DNA from 2 places in the Streptomyces sp. NPDC014801 genome. Region 2 is predicted to be linked to the other one. Evidence: riboswitches for the same ligand, from Rfam matches in the RefSeq annotation. Region 2 holds a riboswitch; the other holds the start of a gene.

Region 1 (7,565 bases), on a different contig from region 2:
ATCACCGCATGCGCGGTCCAGGTCAGAACAATGCCTCCGGCGGGGGATCGGCCGGCACCGGGATGGAGGGGGCGCCGTCGCCGACTGCGGCTCCGTGGGTGGCGTGCGCGGGGAGCTCCCATCCCGTCCGCCGTCGACCCAGGCAAAGCCGAGCAGACGCGGCCCATGGCGTCCAGGTCGTTCGTACAGTGGCGCGCTCCACCTGGACGCCATGGACCACGCCCGCTCCACGGTGTGTGGGTCGACGGCGGACGGGATGGGAGCTGGAGAGAGTGGTGGGCTGAGGTGGCTTCCATCGCGGGGCACAGGTCACAACACGAGCACAGCGCCCGGACGGCGCATCCAGCCAGCGCATGATGGTCATCAGCACCACAGATCCTGGGGGGGACCATGCGTCGCTTTACCATCGTGCTGGCCGTCGTTTTGCTTGCCAGCGTCACCGCCTGTGGAAGCAGAGACACAGGTCGCTACGTCGCTGCCGATCCGAAGGCTACGCCGACGGGCAGCAAGGAGGGCCGCTACCTCAAGTCGGCCGCCAGTCTGCCGTATACCGAGCGGCATCCGGCGGATGAGGAACTCCTTGCTTTCCCGCCGAAGTGGTGCGACGAACTAGCCCTGGGGCACAGCGTTGGGTACATGTTCAGCCTCAGCGGCCCGGACCTGTATCCAGCGGGGCGGGACTGGGGGATGATGCAAGAGGACGCAAACGAGCTGCTGACCATAGGCGTGACGGTCTACTGCCCGGAGTATCGGGAGCAGGTGTTGAAGGACTTGCGAGCCACCGGAGGCTTCTGAACACCACGCCGCTACCGGTACTCGCATCGGGCTTAATCAGCACTGTCCAGTGGTCGCCTGGTGAATTTGGGTGAACGGTGTCTCTGGGCAGACCAAAGGTGGCAGCCTGCCCGGCCGGCGGAAGCGCGATGCGCGGTCCAGCAGGTCTGCTTTGTCGCTGGCTGGGCCCGCTATGCCAGGTGGCAACGCTCGACTTTGGGCCGTCCCTGGGCCGTCCGAGGCCGCTCAGCGGCGACCGGTGACGACCACTACCGACAGTCGTAGCAGCCGACAGCCCCAGGCCACGCCAGTCGATCTGCGACACTGGATGCATCATGCCCAAGCCCGGAGAACTCACTTTTGTCGTGCCGCGCGGTGCCAAGACGCCGCCGCGGCATCTTGCCGATCTTTCGCCTGCCGAGCGCAAGGCGGTCGTGGCCGAGATCGGGGAGAAGCCGTTTCGCGCCAAGCAGCTGTCGCAGCACTACTTCGCGCGGTACGCGCACGAGCCGGAGCAGTGGACCGACATCCCCGCCGGTGCGCGGGACAAGCTGCGCGAGGCGCTGTTTCCCGAGCTGATGACCGTCGTACGGCATCTGTCGACGGACGAGGGGACGACCCGCAAGACGCTGTGGCGGCTGTTCGACGGGACGCTCGTCGAGTCCGTGCTGATGCGGTACCCGGACCGGGTCACCATGTGCATCAGCTCGCAGGCCGGATGCGGCATGAACTGCCCGTTCTGTGCCACGGGGCAGGCGGGGCTGGACCGGAACCTGTCCACCGCCGAGATCGTGCACCAGATCGTGGAGGGCATGCGGGCGCTGCGCGACGGGGAGATCCCCGGCGGCCCGTCGCGGCTGTCCAACATCGTCTTCATGGGCATGGGTGAGCCGCTCGCCAACTACAAGCGGGTCGTCGGCGCCATTCGCGCGCTCACCGACCCGGCGCCGGACGGGCTCGGGCTGTCGCAGCGCGGCATCACCGTGTCGACCGTGGGGCTCGTGCCCGCGATCCACCGGTTCGCGGACGAGGGCTTCAAGTGCCGGCTGGCGATCTCGCTGCACGCCCCCGACGACGAGCTGCGCGACACCCTCGTCCCCGTGAACACGCGGTGGAAGGTGCGCGAGGTGCTCGACGCCGGGTTCGAGTACACCGAGAAGAGCGGGCGGCGGCTGTCCATCGAGTACGCCCTCATCCGGGACATCAACGATCAGGCCTGGCGCGGGGACCGGCTGGGCCGGCTGCTCAAGGGCAAGCCCGTGCACGTCAACCTCATCCCGCTGAACCCGACGCCCGGGTCCAAGTGGACGGCTTCCCGGCCCGAGGACGAGAAGGCGTTCGTCGAGGCGATCGCCGCGCATGGTGTACCGGTGACCATCCGGGACACCCGGGGTCAGGAGATCGACGGGGCGTGTGGTCAGCTCGCCGCCACCGAGCGGTAATCTGACTGGCGTCAGTACATCTACATATTCCGACAGGGGAGCGCCACAGCGCTGAGAGTGCGGCGGACAGGGCCGCAGACCCTCCGAACCTCGCCCAGGTCATTCTGGGTAGGGAGATCGGTCATCACTCGAGCTGTTGCGCCCTGCCCGGGACACCGTGAGGAGTCCCGGGCAGGGCCGCGTCTCTTCCTGGTCCCTCCAGGAGGAATGTCAGTGAGCATCACCAAGAAGGCCACGGTCGTCGCGGTCGGCCTCGGGCTCGTCACGCTGTCCGCGTGCGGGTCGTCGGGCGGCGGCAGCGAGAAGACGTCCGCCGAGTCCAAGACCGTCACGCTGGTCAGCCACGACTCGTGGGCCGTGTCCAAGAACGTCCTCGCGGACTTCGAGAAGCAGTCGGGATACAAGGTCCACGTCCTCACCAGCGGTGACGCCGGGCAGGCCGTCAACAAGGCCATCCTGACCAAGGACAACCCGCAGGGCGACGTCTTCTTCGGCGTCGACAACACCCTGCTCTCCCGCGCCCTGGACAACGGCCTCTTCCAGCCGTACCAGGCCAAGGGGCTCGGCTCCATAGGGGCGCAGTACCAGCTGGACCAGGCCAAGCACCGGGTCACCCCGATCGACTACGGCGACATCTGCGTCAACTACGACAAGCAGTACTTCGCCGACCACAAGCTGGCCCCGCCCGCGACCTTCGACGACCTGGTCAAGCCCGAGTACAAGAACCTGCTGGTCACCGAGAACGCCGCGACCTCCTCGCCCGGCCTCGGCTTCCTGCTGGGCAGCGCCGCCAAGTACGGCGACGACGGCTGGCAGGACTACTGGAAGAAGCTCAAGGCCAACGGCGTGAAGGTGGTCGACGGCTGGGAGCAGGCCTACGACCAGGAGTTCTCCGGCTCGGCCGGCGGCAAGAAGGCCAAGGGCGACCGGCCGCTCGTCGTGTCGTACGCCTCCTCCCCGCCCGCCGAGGTCGTCTTCGCCAAGCCGCAGCCGAAGACCGCGCCCACGGGTGTGGCGGCCGGCACCTGCTTCCGGCAGATCGAGTTCGCGGGTCTGCTGAGCAACGCCAAGAACACCAAGGGCGGCAAGGCGCTGATCGACTTCCTGGTCTCCAAGGAGTTCCAGGAGGACATGCCGCTGAACATGTTCGTCTACCCGGTCCTCGACGGCGCCAAGGTGCCTGCCGAGTTCACCCAGTACGGCCCCGCGGCCAAGGACCCCGAGACCATGGCCCCCGGCGCCATCGCCGACCACCGTGACCAGTGGGTCAAGCAGTGGACCTCGCTCGTACTGAAGTAGTCCGCCGGACGAACCGCGCGGGGAGCGCGGCGCGGCTGGGGCTGATGGCCCTGCCCGTCGCGTTCTTCGCCGTGTTCTTCGCCTACCCCGTGGCCGCGATCGTCGCCCGCGGGCTCAAGGTCGACGGGGCCTGGCAGTTCGGCCGGCTCACCGACGTGCTCGGCCAGTCCGACATCCGGCACGTGCTGTGGTTCACCACCTGGCAGGCGCTGGTCTCCGCCGGGCTCACCCTGCTCCTCGCGCTGCCCGGCGCCTATGTCTTCGCCCGCTTCGACTTCCCCGGCAAACGGCTGCTGCGGGCCGTGGTGACCGTGCCGTTCGTGCTGCCGACCGTCGTCGTCGGCACCGCCTTCCTGGCCCTGGTCGGCCGCGGCGGGCTGCTCGACGACCTGTGGGGCGTACGGCTGGACACCACCGTGTGGGCGATCCTGCTCGCCCACGTCTTCTTCAACTACGCCGTCGTCGTACGCACCGTCGGCGGCCTGTGGGCGCAGCTCGACCCGCGGCAGGAGGAGGCGGCCCGGATGCTCGGCGCGTCCCGCTTCACCGCCTGGCGCAAGGTCACCCTGCCCGCGCTGGCGCCCGCCGTCGCGGCGGCCGCGCTGATGGTGTTCCTGTTCTGCTTCACCTCCTTCGGCATCGTCCAGATCCTCGGCGGGCCCGCCTACTCCACCCTGGAGGTGGAGATCTACCGGCAGACCGCCGACGTCTTCGACCTGTCCACCGCCGCCGTCCTGACGATCGTCCAGTTCGCCGCGGTGGGCGCGATCCTCGCCGTGCACGCCTGGACGGTACGGCGCCGGGAGAGCGCGCTGAAGCTGGTGGACGCGGCGACCACGGCCCGCCGGCCGCGCGGCGCGGGGCAGTGGGCGCTCCTCGCCGGGGTGCTGCTGACCATCGCCGCGCTGCTCGTGCTGCCGCCTGCGGTGCTGGTGCAGCGCTCCCTGGACGGCGGCCTCGGCTACTACCGGGCGCTGACCGGCCAGGACGGCAACACCTTCCTCGTCCCGCCCATCGAGGCCATCGGCAATTCCCTCGAGTACGCCGTCGCCGCCACCGGCATCGCCCTGCTGATCGGCGCGCTCGCCGCCGCCGCGCTGACCCGCCGGGACGCCGGACGGCTGGTGCGGGGCTTCGACGCGCTGCTGATGCTGCCGCTCGGCGTGTCCGCGGTGACCGTCGGCTTCGGCTTCCTGATCACCCTGGACACTCCGCCGCTGGACCTGCGCAGCTCCTGGATCCTGGTGCCGCTCGCCCAGGCCCTCGTCGGCGTCCCCTTCGTCGTACGGACCATGCTGCCGGTGCTGCGCGCGGTGGACGGACGGCTGCGGGAGGCGGCCGCCGTGCTCGGGGCGTCGCCGTGGCGGGTGTGGCGGGAGGTGGACCTGCCGATGGTGCGGCGGGCGCTGCTGATCGCCGCCGGGTTCGCGTTCGCCGTGTCGCTGGGCGAGTTCGGCGCGACCGTGTTCATCGCGCGGCCCGACAACCCGACCCTGCCGGTGGCCGTGGCCCGGCTGCTGTCGCGGCCCGGGGATCTCAACTACGGGCAGGCGATGGCCCTGTCGACGATTCTGATGGTGGTGTGTGCCGTGGCGCTGCTGGTCCTGGAGAGCCTGCGCGTGCCCGACCGGACGGGGGAGTTCTAGATGCTGCTCAGCCTCGACGCCGCGACCGTCCGCTTCGGCGAGCGGGTCGTGCTCGACGCCGTGGACCTGGAGGTAGCCGAGCACGAGGTGGTGTGCGTGCTCGGGCCCAGCGGCAGCGGCAAGTCGACGCTGCTGCGGGCGGTCGCCGGGCTCCAGCCGCTGGACGCCGGGCGGATCCTGCTCGACGGCCGCGACCAGGCGAAGGTGCCGGCCCACAAGCGGGGCGTGGGCCTGATGTTCCAGGACCACCAGCTCTTCCCCCAGCGGGACGTGGCCGCGAACGTCGCCTTCGGGCTGCGCATGCACGGTACGGCGAAGAGTGAACAGAGCGAGCGGGTACGGCAGTTGCTGGACCTGGTCGGTCTGCCGGGCGCGGGGCGGCGGGCCGTCGGCGCGCTCTCCGGCGGTGAGCAGCAGCGCGTCGCGCTCGCCCGGGCCCTCGCGCCCCGGCCCCGGCTGCTGATGCTCGACGAACCGCTCGGCCAGCTGGACCGCTCGCTGCGCGAACGCCTCGTCGTCGAACTGCGCGAGCTGTTCGGCCGGCTGGGCACCACCGTGCTCGCCGTCACCCACGACCAGGGCGAGGCGTTCGCCCTCGCCGACCGGGTCGTGGTGATGCGCGACGGGCGGATCGCCCAGTCCGGTACGCCGCTGGAGGTCTGGCAGCACCCGGCGGACGCGTTCGTCGCCCGCTTCCTCGGCTTCGACAACGTCGTGGAGGCGAACGTCGCCGGCGAGGCCGCCGACACGCCCTGGGGCAAGCTGCCGGTGCCCGACGGCTCCCCGCAGGGGCCGCGCGACCTGCTGGTCCGCCCGTCCGGCGTCCGGCTGGCCGACGCGGCGGACGGCCTGCGCTGCACGGTCACCGCCCGCACCTTCCGGGGCACGCACGTGGCCGTCCACCTCCAGCCCGAGGACGCCCCCCGCCTGGAGGCGGCCTGCGCGCTCCGCGAGGCGCCCGAGGTCGGCGACACGGTGGGCGTCACCTTCGACGTGGCCGAAATCGTGGTGCTCGGGTGATCATGAGCCACCTAGGGTGGCCGCATGAGCCGACTCGCGTATGAGCGCTACTGCGACGAAATCACCGTCCAGACCGAGCAGTTGACGGCGGTGCTGGCCTCCGGCGCCGATCCGGCCGCCACGGTGGCGACCTGCCCGGACTGGTCGCTGGAGGAGCTCGTACGGCATGTGGGACGCGCCCTGCGCTGGACCGACCAGCTGGTGCGCACCCGCGCCACGGAGAACATCCCCTGGGAGAAGGTGCCCGACACCGCCGGACCGGACGCCACGGGTGACGCGGCCGCGCTGGGCGCCTGGCTCACCGAGGCCGCCGCCCTGGTGACCGAGGCGCTGCGCGAGGCCGGACCGGACGCCCCGGTGTGGGCGTGGAACGGCGAGTCCACCGCCGGGTTCTGGGCCCGCCGGATGACGCACGAGGTCGCGGTCCACCGCGCCGACGCGACCCTGACGGCCGGCCTGTCCTACGCACTGGCCCCCGAGGTGGCCGCCGACGCGATCGACGAATGGCTGCAGATCGTGCAGTTCATCCAGCGGGCGGGCGTGCACGAGGCGGCGGCCGACCTGCGCGGCGACGGGCGCAGCATCCATCTGCACGCCACCGACGCCCCGGCCGGGCTGAACGCCGAGTGGCTGGTGGAGCTCGCCGAGGAGGGCGTGCGCTGGCGGCGCGGGCACGAGAAGGCGACGGTGGCGCTGCGCGGCCCGCTCACCGACGTCCTGCTCGCCTTCTACCGCCGGATCCCCCTGGACACGCCCGGCCTGGAGATCCTCGGCGAGCGTGAGCTGCTGGAGTTCTGGCTGCGCCGCGCCAGCTTCGGCTGACCGGCGCCCTCCCCGCCGGCCCGCGGGGCGGGCGCGCCGCGCCTGCCGCCCCCGGCCCCCTGACACACGAACGGCCCGCCCCCTGACACACGAACGGCCCGCCCCTGACACACGAACGGCCCGCCCCCGCAAGGGGACGGGCCGTGGTGCGGGTGGGCGCTGAGCTCAGCTGCCGCTCTTGGCCCCGCGGCGGCGCATGCCGAAGAACACGGCACCGCCACCGAGGACGACCAGGGCGCCCGCGACGCCGGCGATCAGGCCGGTGTTGGAGTTCGCACCGGTCTCGGCGAGGTTGGAGTCACCGGCCGCCGGGGACGGCGCGTTGCTCACGGTGCCCGCCGGGGCGGTGCTGGCGGGGGCCGACGGGGCCGGGGTGTCCGTCGCCGGAGTGGAGGCGGACGGGGTCGGCGCCGGCTTGGTCGGCGTCGCCGGCGGGGTCGTCGGGGTGTCCTTCTTGCAGCCCTGCGACGGGGTGGTGAGGAACGGCGTGATGTCCTTGTCCACGATCGGGTTCTTCTTGTCGCCGGCCAGGACGTGGACGCGGTAGGTGGCGCCCGGCTTC
Region 2 (7,565 bases):
GGCGGGTCGCCGCGCACGGCGAGCATGTTGCGGATGCCGGCGTCGGCGTACTGGCCGATGATGTTGCGCAGCTCGGCGATGGAGTGGTCGACGGCGGTGAGGTGGGCGACCGGCGTGAGCGTGGTGTCCACGACGATCTGCTCGGTCTCCCGGACCGTGCTGGTGCGGGTCGAACCGCCCGCGCCGTAGGTGACGGAGACGAAGTCGGGGGCCACGGCCTCGACCCTGCGCAGGGCGTTCCACAGGTTCCGCTCGCCGGCCGGCGTCTTGGGCGCGTAGAACTCGAACGAGTACGTCGTCTTGCCGGAGGCGAGGATGTCGCGCACGGTACGCGCGCGATCGGTCCTGGTGGACGGTGTTCCGAGGGCCATACCGGCAGGTTAGCCAGGGGTGGACGGTCCCCCAACCGAAGGGGGGAAATTTGCCCGAATTGCCGGGTTGTTGTCCACCCCTTGGACAATCCTCCGAGCGCGGCCCCGGAAAAGGGACCCCGCTCAGGCCTGCCGCAGCCGCTTGGCGAACTCGGCGGCGGCGGCACCCGGGTCCTCCGCCTCGGTGATCGCCCGCACCACGACGACCCGGCGCGCGCCCGCCTCCAGCACCTCGTCGAGGGTGCCGAGGTCGATGCCGCCGATGGCGAACCAGGGCCGGTCGGTGCCCAGCGCGGCGGTGTACCGGACCAGGTCGAGACCGGGGGCGTGCCGTCCGGGCTTGGTGGGCGTCGGCCAGCAGGGGCCGGCGCAGAAGTAGTCCACGCCCTCCTGGACGGCGGCCGCCCGGGCCTCGTCCTCGGCGTGGGTGGAGCGGCCGATCAGCACGTCCTCGCCGAGGATCGCGCGGGCCGCGGGCACGGGGAGGTCGCCCTGGCCGAGGTGGAGGACGTCCGCGCGGGCCGCGTGCGCGACGTCGGCGCGGTCGTTGACGGCGAGGAGCTTGCCGTGGCGGGCGCAGGCGTCGGCGAAGACGCTCAGGTGCTCCAGCTCCTCGGCGGCCTCCATGCCCTTGTCGCGCAGCTGCACGACGTCGACCCCGCCGGCCAGGACCGCGTCGAGGAACTCGGGCAGGTCGCCCTGGCGCCTGCGGGCGTCCGTGCACAGGTAGAGGCGGGCGTCGGCGAGGCGGGCGCGTGCGGTGGCGGCGGCGGTCATGCGGGTCCCCCCAGGGATGGGTGCGGAAGTCCGTGCCGTACGGGCCGCGGCAGGGCGGGCCGGTGGACGGATGCGGGCCGCGGTCGCGGGCCGCACCCGTCCGCGACCGTGGCCTGCGCGGCCGCGGCCCGTACGTCGGACGGTGTTCAGCCTGTACGGATCAGACGGCGAGCGCCTGGGCGCGGCGCTTCACCTCCGTGCCGCGATTCTCGCTCAGCGCCTGCGCGGGGGTGCCGGGCAGGGTCGGGTCGGGCGTGAAGAGCCACTCGATCATCTCTTCGACCGTGAACCCGTCGTCCCGCAGCAGCGTCAGGGTCCCGGCCAGGCCCTTGACGACCTTGTCCCCGTCGATGAAGGCGGCGGGGACGTGCAGCGCGCGGTTCTCCCCACGGCGTACGGCGATGAGCTGGCCCTCCTTGACCAGCTGCCGGACACGCGTCACCTCGACGCCGAGCATCTCGGCGATGTCGGGAAGGGTGAGCCAGGCGGGGACGAGAGCATCGATCTTTGCGTCAATCTCGGTCACGGAACAAGCCTGCCATCTGCCACTGACAGTCGGAAGCCGGGGCCGTCCAGCCGGGCCGTCCGCCTGGGACGACACCCCCCGGGCGGCTCAGGCCGCGGCGGCCTTCAGCGGCCTGGCCGGATCCGTCAGCAGCCGTGCGTCCATCCGCGCGCCCGCCTCGATCAGCCGCCGCCCCTGGGCCAGGTCGCGCGGGCGGCCCACCGCGAGCAGGGCGACCAGCCGGTCGTCGCGCAGCCAGCACACCGTCCAGGCCGGGCCGTCCGGCTCGCCGCGCCACAGGATGCGGTCGGCGGCGGTGTGATGCCCGGCGTACTGCACGAAACGGCCGAACTGCTCGGACCAGAAGTAGGGCACCGGGTCGTAGGCGGCGGGCGTGTCGCCGGCGATGTTCGCGGCGACCGTGCGGGGGCCCTGCAGGGCGTTGTCCCAGTGGTGCACGAGCAGCCGCTCGCCGTAGCGGGCGGAGGGGAAGGAGGCGCAGTCGCCGACCGCGTACACGTCCGGCACCGAGGTGCGCAGGTGCGCGTCGGCGAGCACCTCGCCGTGCGTGCCGAGCGCGATGCCGGACCCGGCCAGCCAGCCGGTGGCGGGCCGCGCCCCGATGCCGACGACGACCGCGCCGGCGGGCAGCCGGGTGCCGTCGTCGAGGACCACGCTGCCCGGCTCGACGGCCGCCACGCGCGTGTGCGTGCGCAGCTCGGCACCGGCGTCGGCGTACCAGGCGGTCATGGGCGCGGCGACCTCGGCGGGCAGCGCCCCGGCGAGCGGGCGGTCGGCGGCCTCGACGACGGTGACGGCGCAGCCCGCCTCCCGCGCGGCCGTGGCGAACTCGGCGCCGATCCAGCCGGCGCCGACGACCACGATGTCGTGCTGCCGCTCCAGCACCGGGCGCAGCCGCTCGGCGTCGTCCAGGGTGCGCAGCAGGTGCACGCCGGGCACCCCCTCGGCGCCGGGCAGGGTGACCGGTTCGGCGCCGGTGGCGACGACGAGGACGTCGTAGGCGACGGGGCCGGCCTCGGTGTCCAGTTCGTGGTCGGCGGGGCGGACGCCCAGCACCTCGCAGCCGAGCCGCAGCTCGATGCCGAGGGCGTCGAAGTCGACGTCGAAGGCGGAGCCCTCGGCGGTGCCGAGCAGCACGGCCTTGGACAGCGGCGGCCGGTCGTAGGGCTGGTGGGGCTCGGCGCCGATCAGGGTGACGGTGCCGGTGAAGCCCTGGTCGCGCAGGGCGACCGCGGTCTGCACCCCGGCCATGCCCGCGCCCACGACGACCACGCGCCGCGTCTGTGACGTGCCCCGTTGCTGCGTCTGCTCGCTCACCTGATCACCATAGACACCTGACAGACCGTCAGTCAGCGGTCCTGCGCCGTGAGCTGCTCCACATGCGCGGGCAGCTCCTCCACCACGCTCGTGCCGCTGCCCTCCTGGGACTCCCACTCCCAGGTCTCCTCCAGCCGCACCCGCCCGTCCGGCAGCTCCACGACCGTGGACGCGCAGTGGCCGGAGGAGGTCGTCCCGTCCTGCTTCAGCTGGACGTACCGGAAGTCCAGCCGGTCCCCGTCCCGGGTGCCCACGAGATACCCGCGCACCACGTCCCCGCCCGCGTATTCGGCCCAGATCCGGCCCTCGCGCTCGTGGTAGGCGAACCGGGTGCGGGTGCCCACCTGACCTGGGGCCTGGTCGGCGACCGGGGCGAGGACGAGACCGTCGAGGGACCGGGTCATGACGGAAGGCTCCCTTACAGACACACAGCGGCACGGGCTAGGGTGGCCACCGTAAAGCACTCGCGGGAGCCCGGACGCACCGGGCTGAGAGGGAGGCTGGGACGGCCTCCGACCGTACGAACCTGATCCGGGTCATGCCGGCGAAGGGAGGGGCTGGACGCCCATGTCGCCTACGCGTACGTCAGACGTCCTCGTCATCGGGGGCGGGATCATCGGCCTGGTCACGGCCTGGCGGGCCGCACAGCGCGGCTTCACCACCGCGGTCGTCGACCCCGGGCCCGGCGGCGGAGCCGCCCAGGTGGCGGCCGGGATGCTGGCCGCCGTCACCGAACTGCACTACGGCGAGCAGACCCTGCTCGGCCTCAACCTGGCCTCCGCTCGCCGCTACCCGGACTTCGCGGCCGAGCTGACCGAGGCCACCGGAGAAGACCTCGGCTACCGGCGCTGCGGCACGCTCGCCGTCGCCCTGGACGCCGACGACCGCGCCCACCTCAAGGAACTGCACGCCCTGCAACGGCAGTCGGGCCTGGAGTCGGAGTGGCTGTCGGGCCGCGACTGCCGGCGCCTGGAGCCGATGCTGGCGCCGGGGGTGCGCGGCGGGCTGCGGGTGGACGGCGACCACCAGGTGGACCCGCGGCGGCTGGCGGCCGCGCTGGTCACCGCGTGCGAGCGGGCCGGGGTGGTGTTCCACCGGACCTGGGCCGAACGGCTCATGCTCGCGCACGGACGCGCGGCCGGCGTCGTCACCCGCGACGGCCAGGAGCTGGGCGCGGGCCGGGTGGTGCTCGCCGCCGGCAGCCTCAGCGGGCGGCTGGGCGGCGTGCCCGAGGACGTGCTGCCGCCGGTGCGGCCGGTGAAGGGCCAGGTCCTGCGGCTGACCATGCCGGACCACGGGACGCCCTTCCTGAGCCGGACCGTGCGCGCGGTGGTGCGCGGCGGCGCGCTCTACCTGGTGCCGCGCGAGAACGGCGAACTGGTGGTCGGCGCGACCAGCGAGGAGATGGGCTGGGACACCACGGTGACCGCCGGCGGCGTCTACGAGCTGCTGCGCGACGCCCACGAGCTGGTGCCCGGGATCACCGAGCTGCCGCTGACCGAGACCCGGGCCGGGCTGCGCCCCGGCTCCCCCGACAACGCGCCGCTGCTCGGCCCGACCGCGCTGGACGGCCTGCTGCTGGCCACCGGGCACCACCGCAACGGCGTCCTGCTCACCCCGGTCACCGGCGACGTCCTCGCCCACGCCCTCGTCACCGGTGAACTGCCGGACGAGGCCCGCCCGTTCACCCCGAAGCGCTTTTCCACCGCGGCAGGAGCCCCGCAGGCCGCACGCACCCTCACGGAGCAGCCCGCATGAACATCTCCGTCAACGGCGAACCCCACCGGATCGAGCCCGGCACCGCGCTCGACGCCGTCGTGAAGTCCCTCACCGCGGCCCCCTCCGGGGTGGCCGCCGCCCTCAACGAGACCGTCGTCCCGCGCACCCAGTGGTCCGCCACGGCCCTCGCCGAGGGCGACCGCGTCGAGGTCCTGACCGCCGTCCAGGGAGGCTGAACCATGGCTGACGACCCCTTCGTCCTCGGCGGTACGGCCCTGTCGTCCCGCCTGATCATGGGCACCGGCGGCGCGCCCAGCCTGGACGTGCTGGAAAGGTCGCTGGTGGCCTCCGGCACCGAGCTGACGACCGTGGCGATGCGCCGGGTCAAGGCCGACGTGCACGGCTCGGTGCTGTCGGTGCTGGACCGGCTCGGCATCCGGGTGCTGCCGAACACCGCCGGCTGCTTCACCGCCGGGGAGGCGGTGCTCACGGCCCGGCTGGCGCGCGAGGCGCTCGGCACCGACCTGGTCAAGCTGGAGGTCATCGCCGACGAGCGCACGCTGCTGCCGGACCCGATCGAGCTGCTGGACGCGGCGGAGACGCTCGTCGACGACGGGTTCACCGTGCTGCCGTACACCAACGACGACCCGGTGCTGGCGCGCAAGCTGGAGGACGTGGGCTGTGCGGCGATCATGCCGCTGGGCTCGCCCATCGGCTCCGGGCTCGGCATCCGCAACCCGCACAACTTCCAGCTGATCGTCGAGCAGGCGCGTGTGCCGGTCATCCTGGACGCGGGCGCGGGCACCGCCTCCGACGTGGCGCTCGCGATGGAGCTGGGCTGCGCCGGTGTGATGCTCGCCTCGGCGGTGACACGGGCGCAGGAGCCGGTGGTGATGGCGGAGGCCATGCGGCACGCGGTGGAGGCGGGCCGGCTGGCGTACCGGGCGGGGCGCATCCCCAAGCGGCACTTCGCGGAGGCGTCCTCGCCGACGGACGGCATCGCCCGGCTCGACCCGGAGCGCCCCGCCTTCTAGACGCCCCCTGGCGGCCGGACCGGGGTCTCCGCAGCGTCACAGGTCGGCTGCAGTCACCCCTCTGGTCGGGTGAAACGGCGGGCGTGTCGGTCGTGCCTCGTAGACTCGCTGCGTGGATACGACCCTCTCGGACCCTCTCGTCGGGCAGGTGCTCGACGGCCGGTATCGCGTCGACGCGCGGATCGCGGTCGGTGGGATGGCCACGGTCTACCGGGCCCTGGACACCCGCCTGGACCGCGTCCTCGCGCTGAAGGTGATGCACCCGACGCTCGCGGCCGACGGCTCCTTCGTCGAGCGGTTCATCCGGGAGGCGAAGTCCGTCGCCCGGCTGGCGCACCCCAACGTGGTGCAGGTCTTCGACCAGGGCACCGACGGCGCCTACGTCTACCTGGCGATGGAGTACGTCGCCGGGTGCACCCTGCGGGACGTCCTGCGCGAGCGCGGGGCGCTGCAGCCGCGAGCCGCCCTGGACATCCTGGAGCCGGTGCTGGCCGCGCTGGGCGCCGCGCACCGGGCCGGGTTCGTGCACCGGGACATGAAGCCGGAGAACGTCCTGATAGGGGACGACGGCCGGGTGAAGGTCGCCGACTTCGGGCTGGTGCGCTCGGTGGACACCGTCACCAGCACCACGGGCGCGGTGCTCGGCACCGTCTCCTACCTGGCGCCGGAGCAGATCGACCAGGGCGCCGCCGAACCGCGGGTGGACGTGTACGCGTGCGGGGTCGTGCTGTACGAGATGCTGACCGGCGGCAAGCCGCACGACGGCGACTCGGCGGCCGTGGTGCTCTACAAGCACCTCCACGAGGACGTCCCGCCGCCCTCGGAGCAGGTGCCGGGGCTGGCACCCGCGCTGGACGAGCTGGTCGCGGCGGCCACCGCGCGTACGCCCGACGCCCGTCCGCTCGACGCGGTGGCGCTGCTGGCGCGGGTGCGCGAGGCGCGGGCGGGGCTGAGCGAGGAGGAGCTCGACGCGCTGCCGCCGCAGGCGCTGACGGCGCAGCACGACAACGCCGACGACCGCACGAGCGTGATCCCGCGGTCCCTCACGGTGCCGCGTCCGCTGCCGGTCAACGAGGACGACCCGGCGCTGCTGCACCGCACCAGCCGCTTCGAGACACCGCCGCCGGCTCCCGCGCGGCCTGCCTCCCGCTCCCCGCGGCGGCTGATCACCCTGCTCGCGGCCGTGCTGCTGGTGCTGGGCGTGGGCGCGGGCGTCTGGTACATCAACTCCGGGCAGTTCACCAAGGTGCCGCCGCTGCTGGCGCAGAGCGAGGAGCAGGCCCGGCAGCGGCTGGACGAGGCGGGTCTGGAGGTCGGCAAGGTCACCTACGCCTACAGCGACACGGTGAAGCGGGGCACGGTCATCAGCACCGACCCGGAGCCGGGCGCCCGGATCCGCGACCACGACGCGGTGCGGCTGACCGTGTCCAAGGGCCCGGAGACGGTGAAGGTGCCCGATCTGCAGGGCTACCGGCTGGACAAGGCCCGCGCGGTGCTCAAGGACAGCGGTCTGGAGCCCGGCATGATCACCCGGGAGTTCAGCGACGAGGTGACGCGCGGCTCGGTGATCGGCACCGACCCGGAGGCGGGCACCTCGCGGCACGCGGGCTCGGCCGTCGCGCTGACCGTCAGCAAGGGCAGCCCTGTGGAGATCCCGGACGTGACCGGTTCCGACCTGGCCGACGCCCGGTCCGAGCTGCAGGACGCCGGCCTGAAGGTGAAGGTCGCCCCGGAGCGGGTGAACTCCGAGTTCGACGCCGGACAGGTCGCCGCGCAGTCCCCGGACCCCGGCGGCCAGGCCGCCGAGGGCGACACGGTGAC

The links. A riboswitch is a leader RNA that binds a small molecule or an ion and turns the genes downstream of it on or off. The one in region 2 is predicted to bind thiamine pyrophosphate.
Region 1: linked by a shared signal. The riboswitch ahead of ACF1AL_RS30760 (thiamine ABC transporter substrate binding subunit) and the one ahead of thiO (glycine oxidase ThiO) in region 2 are both predicted to bind thiamine pyrophosphate.

What each region holds. Positions count from the first base shown of each region.
Region 1 covers NZ_JBIBXG010000013.1:275,733-283,297, forward strand. The annotation lists gene ACF1AL_RS30750 (hypothetical protein) at 391-795, shown strand; gene rlmN (23S rRNA (adenine(2503)-C(2))-methyltransferase RlmN) at 1,110-2,216, shown strand; TPP riboswitch at 2,241-2,349, shown strand; gene ACF1AL_RS30760 (thiamine ABC transporter substrate binding subunit) at 2,424-3,515, shown strand; gene ACF1AL_RS30765 (ABC transporter permease) at 3,560-5,161, shown strand; gene ACF1AL_RS30770 (ABC transporter ATP-binding protein) at 5,162-6,181, shown strand; gene ACF1AL_RS30775 (maleylpyruvate isomerase family mycothiol-dependent enzyme) at 6,206-7,003, shown strand; gene ACF1AL_RS30780 (LAETG motif-containing sortase-dependent surface protein) at 7,169-7,565, opposite strand, start outside.
Region 2 covers NZ_JBIBXG010000004.1:240,376-247,940, reverse strand. The annotation lists gene metF (methylenetetrahydrofolate reductase [NAD(P)H]) at 1-371, opposite strand, end outside; gene thiE (thiamine phosphate synthase) at 495-1,148, opposite strand; gene ACF1AL_RS10590 (Rv2175c family DNA-binding protein) at 1,309-1,674, opposite strand; gene ACF1AL_RS10585 (NAD(P)/FAD-dependent oxidoreductase) at 1,762-2,991, opposite strand; gene ACF1AL_RS10580 (hypothetical protein) at 3,024-3,395, opposite strand; TPP riboswitch at 3,448-3,561, shown strand; gene thiO (glycine oxidase ThiO) at 3,559-4,749, shown strand; gene thiS (sulfur carrier protein ThiS) at 4,746-4,946, shown strand; gene ACF1AL_RS10565 (thiazole synthase) at 4,950-5,744, shown strand; gene pknB (Stk1 family PASTA domain-containing Ser/Thr kinase) at 5,857-7,565, shown strand, end outside.